Regions from separate parts of the Ureibacillus sp. FSL K6-0165 genome, predicted to be linked through region 2. Evidence: riboswitches for the same ligand, from Rfam matches in the RefSeq annotation. Region 2 holds a riboswitch; each other region holds the start of a gene.
What was found. A riboswitch is a leader RNA that binds a small molecule or an ion and turns the genes downstream of it on or off. The one in region 2 is predicted to bind thiamine pyrophosphate.
Positions count from the first base shown of each region.

Region 1: linked by a shared signal. The riboswitch ahead of thiM (hydroxyethylthiazole kinase) and the one ahead of tenA (thiaminase II) in region 2 are both predicted to bind thiamine pyrophosphate.
Region 3: linked by a shared signal. The riboswitch ahead of NST00_RS04040 (LuxE/PaaK family acyltransferase) and the one ahead of tenA (thiaminase II) in region 2 are both predicted to bind thiamine pyrophosphate.

Region 1 covers NZ_JBBOQS010000001.1:2,124,981-2,129,267, reverse strand. Annotated here, with positions in the region: gene NST00_RS10565 (carbonic anhydrase) at 1-436, shown strand, start outside; gene NST00_RS10560 (reverse transcriptase-like protein) at 1,145-1,798, shown strand; TPP riboswitch at 1,938-2,040, shown strand; TPP riboswitch at 2,105-2,206, shown strand; gene thiM (hydroxyethylthiazole kinase) at 2,286-3,032, shown strand; gene thiD (bifunctional hydroxymethylpyrimidine kinase/phosphomethylpyrimidine kinase) at 3,035-3,850, shown strand; gene thiE (thiamine phosphate synthase) at 3,843-4,287, shown strand, end outside.
Region 2 covers NZ_JBBOQS010000001.1:407,998-412,284, forward strand. Annotated here, with positions in the region: gene NST00_RS02050 (thiazole synthase) at 1-655, opposite strand, end outside; gene thiS (sulfur carrier protein ThiS) at 658-867, opposite strand; gene tenI (thiazole tautomerase TenI) at 864-1,466, opposite strand; gene tenA (thiaminase II) at 1,482-2,168, opposite strand; TPP riboswitch at 2,271-2,376, opposite strand; gene NST00_RS02070 (M23 family metallopeptidase) at 2,620-3,612, opposite strand; gene NST00_RS02075 (hypothetical protein) at 3,775-3,969, opposite strand; gene NST00_RS02080 (NCS1 family transporter) at 3,979-4,287, opposite strand, start outside.
Region 3 covers NZ_JBBOQS010000001.1:809,936-814,222, reverse strand. Annotated here, with positions in the region: gene NST00_RS04055 (FMN-binding negative transcriptional regulator) at 1-214, opposite strand, end outside; gene NST00_RS04050 (GNAT family N-acetyltransferase) at 220-741, opposite strand; gene NST00_RS04045 (MarR family winged helix-turn-helix transcriptional regulator) at 762-1,214, opposite strand; TPP riboswitch at 1,382-1,493, shown strand; gene NST00_RS04040 (LuxE/PaaK family acyltransferase) at 1,547-2,635, shown strand; gene NST00_RS04035 (acyl-CoA reductase) at 2,632-4,071, shown strand; gene NST00_RS04030 (ABC transporter ATP-binding protein) at 4,084-4,287, shown strand, end outside.

The DNA of each region.
Region 1 (4,287 bases), 1.7 Mb from region 2:
ATACAAATTTCATTCCTTCCATTTCCATTTACCAAGTGAACATCAAATCGAAAATCAAAACTATGATATGGAATTACATCTCGTACACGAAAATGAAAAAGGCGACCATGCTGTAATAGCGGTATTTATAAAATCTGGAGAAGAAAACGAAGCAATTAAAGAAATATGGAAGTTTATACAAGATGAAAATATGAATGAAAAAGAAATGGATTCATTCAATTTATTACAATTAATTCCTGAAGTAAGGGAAGGGTATTACTATTCCGGTTCTTTGACGACACCTCCTTGTAAAGAAGGGGTTGACTGGATTGTATTTGAAGAGCCAATCGAATTTTCAATTGAACAAATTACAATGTTTAGAGTTGTTTTCGGTCATACGAATCGACCTATACAACCAACGAATGACAGGAAAATTTTTAAAATAACTATCAATTAAATATCCTAAAGATATTTCCTCAAACCATGTGAACGATTGACATTGAAAAGCACTTTATAAATATGTTGAATATTTTATGGTTTGATTTTTAGAATTTTAAATGGTTAAAGAAAAAGGGGCGGTATCGCTCCTTTTTGTGTTAATTAAGCTCATAAATCGTTTTATGATTACTGTTTTAAAAATGCCTCACGTTATTGAATATTTTTGTTATTAAAGGAAAAAATAACTAAAAAAGTGGTAATTTCCTTCATCCAGTTGCATAGTGAGGTGAATTGAATGATTATTAATATGTTAACTGTAATATTTGTCTTGATTTGTTGTATTGTAAGTTTTCTCCTTATGGTTTTCACAAAAAAAACTTTGTTGTTTCGATATATTCCAATAGTTATCATCACAGTTAGCTTCATCTTTATAACGATTAAATACTTCTTCTATTCATATTACTTGATAGTCACAAAATTATTTGATGGTGTAATCCTTGTTCTTTTCCTTACATTATGGTTCTTCATTATGATTGAACATGTCATTCTCGATTTCATTGAAGATTATTCAAACATCCGCTCATCTTTTCGTATCATGTATAATCGAATTAAGCGATTGAAGTTTCGTTATGTTCGATTACATTTCATAAAAAAAATTAAAAACCAAAGCCTACATTAGTGCACATATCGAATTGTTGAAGTAAACAGGAACAGGGAGGTTATATTCATGAAAATAACCATTGAATGGACGTATCATCATAAAGGATTGGAAACAACTTTTCGATCAGATGAAATGCCGCCAGTTCAAGCCCTATTGATTGCAGAAGAATTAAAGAAAACCGGAAAAGTAAAACATATGACCTTTATTGATCAATATGACAGTACATGGTCTGTTAAAGAAATAAAAAAATATTTAAAGGAAATCGAAACTGAGCCATCCAATGTGACAGTGTATTTTGATGGTGGTTATGATTTAGAAAGTCAAAAAGCCGGTTTAGGATTTGCCATATATTTTGAACAAAACGGAAAATCTTATCGAACTAGAAAAAATTTAATGCAACTTGGCTTAAAATCTAATAATGAAGCGGAATATGCGGCTTTATACGGAAGTATTCTAGAGTTAGAAATGATAGGCGTTCATCATCAAACTGTTCGATTCATTGGTGATTCACAGGTTGTTATTAATCAAATGAGTGGAGAATGGCCTATTTATGAAAAAGAATTAACAAATTGGGCGAATAAAATTGATGAAAAATTAAATCAACTAGGAATCAAATCTGAATTTAAATTAGTTTCGCGAAAAGGGAATGAAGAAGTCGATCGATTAGCAACTCAAGCATTGAATAATACCATAATTGAAGGAAAAATAGAGTTAGATTAATCGAGAAAAACTTGTGACATTCAATCTAGAATTTAAGTGATTTAGCTGTTTTATCTAGCAATCTTTTTAAATTCTATTAAATTATTTGAAAAAATAAAATGAAAATGTGTTATAATTTTCATAACAACAAAAAAATTATTAAATTTTGCAGGGGTGGCCTAAGTGCCTGAGAAGGTGATATCACCTAACCCTTAGAACCTGATGCAGCTAGTACTGCCGTAGGGAGCAAAATACCTTATCGTATGAATTTTATTATGATTATGTGTATTGTTGCTCTCCAAACTTGGAGAGTTTTTTTATTTCATATGATAATTGCAGGGGTGGCCAAGTGCCTGAGAAGGTGATATCACCTAACCCTTAGAACCTGATGCAGTTAGCACTGCCGTAGGGAGCAATGAAAGATTGTGTTCTATTTTCAAAGCTCTTTTGCGCCGTGCAAAGGAGCTTTTTTCTTTACATAAATTTTTACAATTATAGGAGGATATATATGAGCTTAATCAAAATAAGAAAAAAAAATCCATTAATTCATTGTATTACAAATACCGTTGTAACGAATTTTACTGCAAATGGTTTGCTTGCAATTGGAGCTTCACCAGTTATGTCAGATGAGCCATTGGATGTAGAAGACATGGTCGCTATTGCAAACGGATTATTAATTAATATTGGTACATTAAATAAAAATTCAGTAGAAGCAATGATATTAGCTGGCAAAAAAGCAAATGAACTAAACATTCCTGTCGTGCTTGATCCTGTCGGGGCGGGGGCTACAACATATCGTAAAGAAATTACAAAAAATTTATTAAAAGAGATTAAATTTGATTTAATCCGATGTAATGCTGGAGAATTAGCAGCAATTGCGGGAATTAATTGGCAAGCAAAAGGAGTTGATAGTGGAGAAGGAGAAATGGATATTACCCTTGTTGCTAAGGAAACTGCTCAAAAGTATGGTGCAATTGTCGCTGTATCTGGAAAAGAAGATTTCGTGACTGACGGTATAGAACACTATCCAGTTAGTGGTGGCCATGAGTTAATGACTCAAGTTACAGGAACAGGTTGTTTATTAAGTGCTATTTGTGCTGCAGCATTAACGTTGGATGGAGGAAAACTTGAAAATATTCGAAATGTATTAGCTGACTATAAAAAAGTCGCTGAAAATGCTTCGAAAGAAAAATACCTTGGTTCCTTCCAAGTTGAAATATTAAATGGATTACATCAAATTTCAAGAGGTGAATAACTGTGAATATTGTCTTGACAATTGCTGGTTCAGATAGCGGCGGGGGAGCTGGCATTCAAGCGGATTTAAAAACATTTCAGGAGCTAAATGTTTTTGGTACATCTGTCATTACCGCATTGACTGCTCAAAATACATTAGGCGTAGAAGGTATTTATCCTGCAACGTCTGAATTTGTGGAACAACAATTGAATACAGTTTTACAAGATTTTGAAGTGAAAGCATTAAAAACAGGTATGTTATTTTCTGCAGATATTATTAAAACGATTGCAAAAAATTTAATAGATAAAAATATTCAAATAGTCGTTGATCCAGTGATGATTGCAAAAGGTGGGCAAGCGTTATTGCAAGAAGAGGCCGTACAAGCGATGAAAAATGAATTATTGCCAATAGCAACCGTATTAACGCCTAATATTCCAGAAGCTGAGACAATCACAGGTATGAAAATTGAAACAGCAGATGACATTCAACAAGCAGCAGCAAAGATTTTGCAACTTGGTGTTAATTGTGTAGTAATGAAAGGCGGACATTTGGAAGGTCCATCTGCTGTTGATACGGTCTTTTTTCAAGACGGCTCTTTCTTTCAATTAAAATCAAAACGAATTGATACGAAACATACCCATGGAACAGGGTGTACTTTTTCTGCAGCTATTACAGCAAATTTAGGTAAGGGGCTTTCGTTAAAAGAGTCCGTTATCGAAGCGAAAAAATTTGTTCAAATGGCAATTGAAAATCCACTAAATATCGGACGTGGACATGGCCCAACAAATCACTTTGCTCACCGTTTTGGTGCTAAAGTAGAGGTGGAAATTGTTGAATAGAACGGATTTAGCTGTTTACTTCATAATGGGTACGGAAAATTGTAATAATGAGTCCCCGCTATCAGTGCTAGAAGATGCTTTAAAAGCAGGTATTACGATTTTTCAACTAAGGGAAAAAGGAAATGAACCGTTAATGGGAAAAGAATTAGAACAATTTGCAAGAGCATGTCGATCCCTTTGTAAGCAATATGGAGTTCCTTTTATTGTGAATGATGATGTGGATCTTGCATTAAAAATCGACGCAGATGGCATTCACGTTGGTCAAGATGATACACCGATAGAAGAAATTCGCGAAAAGTTTCAACACAAAATAATTGGTGTTTCCGTTCATAATAAAGAAGAAATGGTGAAAGCTGTCGAAGGAGGGGCAGATTATGTAGGGATTGGTCCAATTTTCGAGACGAAATCGAAGCCTGATGCCAAAAAGCCAGCTGGGG
Region 2 (4,287 bases):
TTGCCATTTTAACTGGATCTTTTGCACCTGACACCGCTGAATTTAATAAAATGCCATCTGCACCTAACTCCATTGCAATCGCACAATCTGCTGGGGAACCAATTCCTGCATCGACAATGACAGGAATATTTGCCTGTTCAATGATTAATGAAAGATTTAATGGATTGATAATACCCTGTCCAGAACCAATAGGAGAAGCTCCTGGCATGATAGCATGAACTCCCAATTCCTCCAGCTTCTTCGCTAACACTACATCATCAGAAGTGTAAGGAAGGACAATAAATCCTTCTTCTAATAACATTTCTGATGCTCTTAATGTTTCAATAGGATCAGGGAGAAGAGTTTTATCATCCCCAATGACTTCGACTTTCACCATGTCACATAACCCTGAAGCTTTTGCGAGTTTCGCAATTCTCACTGCTTCTTCCGCTGTTTTGGCTCCTGCCGTATTCGGTAAAAGCGTGTATTTGGAAAGATCCAACATTTCTAAAAAGTTCGGTTGGGATGGTTCATAAATATTCATTCTTCTGACCGCAAAAGTTAAAATCTCTGCTCCAGATGCTTCTACCGCTTCCTTTTGAATCTCAAAATTCGGAAATTTCCCTGTACCTAACAACAATCTTGATTGAAAAACTTTATCTGCAATTTTTAACATGTTTATCCCCCTCCAACAAAATGAACAATTTCAATTTTGTCGCCATCATTCACTAGCTGCTTGCTGTACTGTTCTTTCAATACAATTTCGCCATTCTGTTCAACCACGACTATGCGATCTTGTAATTTATAAAACTTCAACAAATCTTCAACACTTTGAATACTACTTTGCACTTCTGTTTTTCGGCCATTAATGTAAAGATGCAACTTCATCCCCCTTTTTGAACAATATTTTTTAAATGGATTGCGGCTTCCTTTGGTTGACTCGATGAGAAAATGGTAGACATCACCGCAATGCCATGCACTTTTTTCTCCAGCACTTGTTCAACGTTGTCTGGCGTAATTCCACCAATCGCTATCACGGGAATCTGCAATTGTTCAACGATTTTACCTAGGGCATTCGTTCCTCTACCTGCCAATCCTTTTTTGCTGTCCGTTTCAAATACATGACCGAAAAGACAATAATCTGCCCTCGCTTCTTCAGCAGTTTTTGCTTCCTCAACGGAATGCACACTAACCCCAACTCTCATATATGGGTACGCCGTTTTTACTTTTGCTGCCGGAAGACTGTTTGCTGGAAGATGTACGTTCCGTATACCCGTAAGTAGGGCTATATCAAGCCTGTCGTTAATAACAAGCCTTTCTTTCTCCACCCCTGCATAAATAAGTTCTTCTACTAGCGCAACGATTTCTGCGGGCACTTTACTTTTCTCGCGTATATGAATGTAATCAACAACATCGGCAATGGATGTAATAATCTCTTTCAGCTCTTTAATTGATTTTTTTCCATCAGTTATGGCATGCAGTTCCAATACATTGACTTCCTTTCATGCATTGACTTTTTCATCAGTCGGCCACATTTGCCTGTTGTATGCCATGTCCCAAAACATGTATTCAAATCGTGTTGTATTTAAGAAGATTTCTTCTAGTCGTAAAAGTTCAGATTCCGGTTTTCCTTCTGCCAATTGATTAAGCAAATCGAGATTCCATTGCGCTGATTGGCCAAACTCTTCGGAACTGTACATTTTTACCCAGTCTCCATATAATCCGTGTTCTTTAGCACCCTCGATTTCAGCAAGTTCACATCCAATTTCCCAGTAGCTCCATGCACAAGCTAAATGAGCAGCTGCAAGTTCAGCGATAGAACCATTTTGTGCAACAGCTAACATATAGTGCGTATATGCAAGCGTTACCGGAGACGGTTTTGCCTCTTCCAGCTCTTTTTCCGTTATGCCAAAACGACTCGCATATTTTCTGTGCAACGCCATTTCTCCATTCATTGTGTAATAAAGCAGGTTGGCAAACACCGTCATCACTTCAAGATTTGGCGCTTTCACCGCACCTAAAGCAAACAATTTGGAATAATCGATTAAGTATAAATAGTCTTGAATCATATAAAAACGGAATTTGTCAGGGTCCAATGTGCCTGCACCTAACTCTTTCACAAACGGATGTTCATGGTTTTTTCTCCAAGTTGACCAATACTTTTCAAAGAGTCGGTCAGTAAATTTCATCATTTCTCCCTCCCTTTCAATTCACCATTAAAAAAAGCCACTTCAAATTGAAGTGGCTTAAAACTCGAAATGAATGCAAAAAGATATAAAAATAGATAATACGAGTCCCAACAACCACTTCCCTTCGCTAGCATTACCTAGTGCAGGTTCAAAGGGTTGAGGCAATGCCTCTCTCAGCTAAAATGAATTAGCACCCCTAGTGATTTATAATGCTTTATTAAATTACAATCATTGTTACATGAACTCATAAAATTTTCAATAAGTTAAAATGAATATAAATTTTGGTATTTTATTCCAACTATATATAACTTTCTACTTCCCAGTGTCTCATTGAAAAGCATAATCTTTTTTAGCAGACTGGATATTCTTCAAATACTTTTAGCTAAAAATGTTTGCGGCTTCTACCATAAAATAAAGTTGCTCTAGCGATTTTTCGCTAAAGCAACTCTTGTTATTTTTGTCCCTTCTTTGTTTGTTTTTCCCATTGCAAAAGGTGTGGATATGGGTCAAATGCCCATTCTGTACGGCCATTAAATTTATACATTCCGTAATGTAAATGTGGAGGGAATTTTCCACTCGTTCCTTCTTTACCATATCCAGAACTTCCTACGGCGCCAAGAATTGTTCCCGGTTCTACAATATCTCCAACTTTCAAATCTTTATTGAAATATGCTAAATGTGCGTAATAATGATACGTATTATGATTATCCCGAATGCCAACTCGCCAACCGCCAAATTGATTCCATCCCATCACTTCTACAACACCATAAGAAGTTGACAGAACAGGCGTGCCATAGCCTGCAAAAATATCCGTTCCTTCATGTATACGTCTTCCGCCCCATCCCCTGCTAGCACCCCAAGTTCCTTTATAGCTGTAATTATAGCCTCGAACTGGGAGGGGAAAAATATGCTTGTCTAACTCAATAGAATTGAAATGTTTATAAAGTATTTGAATGGTTATAATTTGATTGATAATTTTTTCATCTTTGTAATACTCCCATAAGGCAGTTTTAAAATCCTCTTCTGACGGGCCAAATTCGCTTAAATACGTTGCCATTGTATAAAGAATATCTTGGTCATGATTTCGATCTGCCTTGCCATCTCCGTTTCCATCAAGACCTTTCCCCCCAAAATATCCAATTGAAAAAGGTGAAGTATCTTCCTCATTTGGATTCAATTCTCCAACCCAAAATTCAGGAGAAAACTGAATCGCGATGATACTCTCACGCTTCGGAATATCCTTCCGTACTTCTTGGATATTTCTTTCATATTGATCGACCGCCGCCAAACGATACCATGGGACAAATGGCGTTTCGTAGCTTTTGTACAAATTCATTCTTTCCTGATAAACATTTTCCTTCGTTTCTTTTGCATTTACGTAAGTCGGAAATATATAAAAGCATACAATCGCCAAACATAAGGGGAGAAATATTTTTCGAACCAAAACGAATCCTCCTTTCTTCATTAGAATATCCCGAATTTTTTAAACCATGAGTGATTTTCCTATGACAATAAAGTCCATTATTTTACATACCAATTTCCTTTATGTAGGAGAGTTTTATGCAAATAAAAAAGTGCTTAACAACACATGTTAAGCACGAAAGAATCAAGCATGTATCAACTTTGTAACTATTAATTTTCTAGCATTTGGAGTTGTAAGTATTATTTCTTCATCACTATTTGAAAATTTTACAACTGTACCATCTAAGTTTTCGTAAATTTTTTCTATTTTTAATCCCTTTTCTAAATACTTTTCAATAATTTCTTTTTCTTTAAGAAACTCCTTATATTCTTCAGACATCAAATCACCTCATTCTATGTTTTTCGATGGGATGACTTGCTCGGTTGCCTCCACCTCTAGCTCTCCAAAGATCACTTCTACATCCGTCTCTGTACCATCAATCATCCAGTCCCTACCAGCTGTAATTCCTAAATATTTGGAATCATCTGGATCTACTATTTCAGCTTGAGGATATTTTTTAAACCACCAATATTTTGCAAGAATATAATAAATAACCGCACCTGCTACCAATCCTACAATTGAAGAATAGGTCGGTAATAAATTGGCAATAATTCCCCCAATAATCCATGCAAGCATTCCTGCCCAGTTAATTCCGTT
Region 3 (4,287 bases), 400 kb from region 2:
CATTTTGTGATTCAAAGCTTTTCCATTGAGGGTTGTTGATAGCTAAATGTCCCGTTATATAATAATCATCCCCTTGCTTTCGCAACTCCAACGGTAAATGAGTAGCAATTGGTTTATTTTCAAATGTCGAAACAATCGTGCCGAAGGAGTTTTTCTGAATAAAATCAATAATTTCGTCTATATCCGTCACCCTAAAATATTTCGGTATGTACATGTTAATCAACCTTCCAATGTTTTGATCATAATCAAGTCAGTCTGTTCTTCATCGCCCATATGAAAACAGTGAGATCCTTTTTGAACAAATCCCATTTTCTTATAAAAACCAATTGCATTTTCGTTCTTTTCCCAAACCCCAAGCCAAATTTTCTTTTTATTCCATTCCTTTGCAACTTCAATCGCTTTATTTAGCAAGGATTTACCAAGTCCATGCTTCTGAAATTTCTCTCGAATATAAATTCTTTCAATTTCAAGGAATTCATCGCCCATTTTTTCCGTCTGAGCATCATCACTATTGACTTTTAAGTAACCCGCCAATTCATTTTGGTAATAGACAAAGAAAAATTGTGAATGAATATTGGATAGCTCTTTCTCTAATTGTTTTATATTAAATGCCTTTTCTAAATATACTTTCATATTTTCAGGTGAATTTTGATCTTTAAATGTGTAATAAAACGTTTCAATGCCCACTTCTTGTAATGTGTGCAAATCTTCAAGGGTACATGTTTTTATTTTGATTGTCATAGTGAACATCTCTCCTCATATCAATAATTTCGTTTGTTTCCCTTCTTAACGTATTCCCAATCTTTTTCAACATTTTTTCTTACCCGCTGCAAAAGATTGAATAATGTTTCCACTTCTACTTCAGATAATCCTTGTAAAGCTACAGCGTTAGAATGATCATGTTCTCTTATTAAAAACGGATAAACATTATTGCCTTTCTCGGTCGCATAGAGTTTCTTAATTTTTTTATTTTGTGGATCCTCTCGCTTTTCAACAAATCCGTTCATTTCTAGTTTTTTTATTGCGCGTGATGCAGTTGTCCGATCCACTTTGATCATTTCAGCCAACTTTTCTTGAATAATTCCTGGGTTCTCACATATTCGTACAAGGTACAAATACTGACCTTTTGTTAAGTCATATTCTTTAAACTCGATATTACTGATTGAATCTAGTGCTCGTGCTATCATCCCAATTTCACGAAGAACTTCTTTCATAATGAACTCCTTCATTTTTATTGCAAATGCAATATTTTTAATTCATTTTAATCAAACTTTGTTGCATTTGCAACAAAAAATAATTGAATATCTACATAATTTTAGGGTGATAATTCAAAAGAATTTGCAATCTTTCATAAGAATAAGTAGACTTTATATTGAAATTGAATATATTAACCGGGGGCTTGCGGAAGCAGGCTGAGAGTACGACTAATCCGTCGTTGACCGTTTGAACCTGATTTGGGTAATGCCAGCGCAGGGAGTGTAGTAAGTCGAATTATGCACTTTGCTTAGGCAGAGTGCATTTTATTTTGCGGAAAGGGTGAAAACCGATGACTCAGCAACGAGAAATCATAGAGGAACTTTCTCAATTTATCAAAAAGAATCAAGCTTCAGAAGAAGAGTTTAATAGCTTGGCTTTACATATTTTTAATTATCAATACAAACATAATCTCCCCTATCAAACATTTTGCCGCCAAAAAGGAAAGACACCGCGGCTTGTGAAAAATTGGCGAGACATTCCTTATGTGCCGATGAGTGCCTTTAAAGAGGTTCCATTGACATGTTCAGATCCAGAGGCAGCGGTTAGAGTCTTTATGACAAGCGGAACAACCCAAGGAAAACAAGGCAAACACTTTCATTCCACTCTCGAAATCAGAGAACTTTCCATGATTATCAACTTTAAAGAACGGTTTATGAAAGAAACAAATCGCATCCGCATGGGAATTTTGTTTCCAACTGAAGAGAAAATGCCGCACTCATCCTTAGCCCATTATTTAGCTCTTGTCATGAAAGAGTTTGGCACAGAGGACAGCTGCTATTTATTAAAAGAGAACGGCGTACATATTCAAAAAATCATCAGTGAGTTGGAACATGCCGAAAAAACAGGAGAACCATTTGCTTTGCTCGGAGCAAGTTTCAGTTTTGTTCATTTGTTTGAGGAATTGGAGCGTTTAGGAAAAACGTTTAATCTGCCGAAGGGAAGCAAAATTCTTGATACTGGTGGTTATAAAAATAAATCAAAGGAATTGGATTTAAATGAATTTTATCAGTTGCTTGAAAGATATTTCGGTGTAGATAGAAGCAATTGTATTAATATGTACGGCATAACAGAGCTAAGCACGCAATTTTATGATGATGGCAATGAGGTCGTTCCATCTATAAAAACTGGACCTAGTTGGATTCGTACGAGAGTCATCAATCCGTTAACAGGTGAAGAGGTTCCAGAAGGAGAACGTGGTGTTTTAGTTCATTATGATTTAGCGAACTTTAATTCCGTAATGGCGGTTGCTACTGAAGATGTAGGAATGGCGGTTGATGAAGGATTTTATCTGTTCGGTAGAGTTCAAGGTGCCGAGGCAAGGGGATGCTCGCTAGCGGTAGAAGAGTTTATTCAATTGGCGAAAGGAACAGCAAAATGAGAATAACAGCTGGATATATTCCAAATATCGCAGAAACGAAATTTGATAAGAAAATCCTGAAGTTTCAGGATTTAGAAGTGGAACTGCCTCTCCTTACATTAGAGCAAATGCAGAGGGTCATTGACACGGTGAAAAGAGAAAGTGCGGAAATCTTAAAATCACTGTCGGTATCAACAGTAGTGGACATCATCGGTTATGTAACGGAACAATTTTTGGACCGCAGTTCATCTTATCGACAGCAGGCGGAAAAGTTGCTTCCGATTGTCACCGGCTATGATGAGGAGGTAATTCGCCTTGGTCTTACATCTTTTTTAAAAACATTTCGCAAGCACGAACTCCAGCGTTTCCTAGTAGAAGATTTAGGAAATCCATTATTATTAGATCATTTTCAGCCGCGCGCAAAAGGTGGTTTTTCAAAAGCAATTGGACCAGAACTCATTACCCATGTATGGGCAGGGAATGTTCCAGCACTGCCTATTTGGAGTTTCGTATCTGGTCTGCTAGTAAAAGCAGGAAATATCGGAAAAGTTTCAAGTTCTGAACCTCTTTTTGCCGGCTGGTTTGCAAAAGCCTTAGCAGAGGCCGAGCCGAGTCTTGCCAATTGCTTTGCAGTTGTGTGGTGGAAAGGCGGCGATGAAAAGCGAGAGAAGATGATATTTGAAAAGTCGAATCTCGTTATCGGATACGGTAACAACGAAACGCTGCAAGCTTTAAAAAAACAAGTTCCCATTACTACTCGCTTTTTACCTTTTGGTCATAAAGTAAGCTTTGGCATCATTTCAAAATCTGCCTTAGATGCGCACAAAGCATGGCGAATTGCTCATCAAGCCGCACTTGATGTCATTCGTTACGATCAGCAAGGTTGTTACTCACCGCACTTATTTTATGTGCAAAAAGGCGGAAAAGTATCGCCAGTGGAATTTGCCCGCTTGATTGCGGGGGAGCTAGAAAACTTCGAAAAGCGTTATCCAAGGCGTAAGCTTTCCATGGAAGAATCAGTTGCCCTTGCTTCATGGCGGCAAAAGGAAGAAATGAGCACTTTTACAGAAACAGGAAAAGAAGTGCTTGGAACTTCCACACATCAATGGACGGTTGTTTTTGAAGAAGAGGAAAAAGTTTTTACGGCAAGCCCGTTGAATCGAGTTATTCGGGTTATTTCTTTTGAAAAATTAGAAGACATTCTGCCATACATCAAGCCATACCGCTCATTTCTTCAAACGATTGGTATGGCCGCAACCCCTAAAGAACTTTTCCACTGGGCAGAGTTGTTGGCTAACGTTGGCGTAACACGAATCACAGCACTAGGAAAAATGACTTCCCCTGAAGCAGGTTGGCATCATGATGGACGCTTCAATCTAATGGATTTAATTCAAATGGTAGACATCGAATCATCGGCAATAGTGGATAGTGAACAATTTGCTCCTTATGTTGATTAGGAGGTTTTTAATATGAGTTTTTTGGTAATGGAGGATGTAACGTACAGTTACGAACAAGGAAAAAATCAAATTTTACGTGGGATTAGCTGGGAAATCAATAAAGGAGAGTTTCATTGTCTGCTTGGAAAAAGTGGCTGCGGAAAAACGACCTTATTAAAGCTTGCTGCTGGCCTGCTTTCATCTGAGAATGGAAGCATTCGCCTGCAAGGAAAGGAA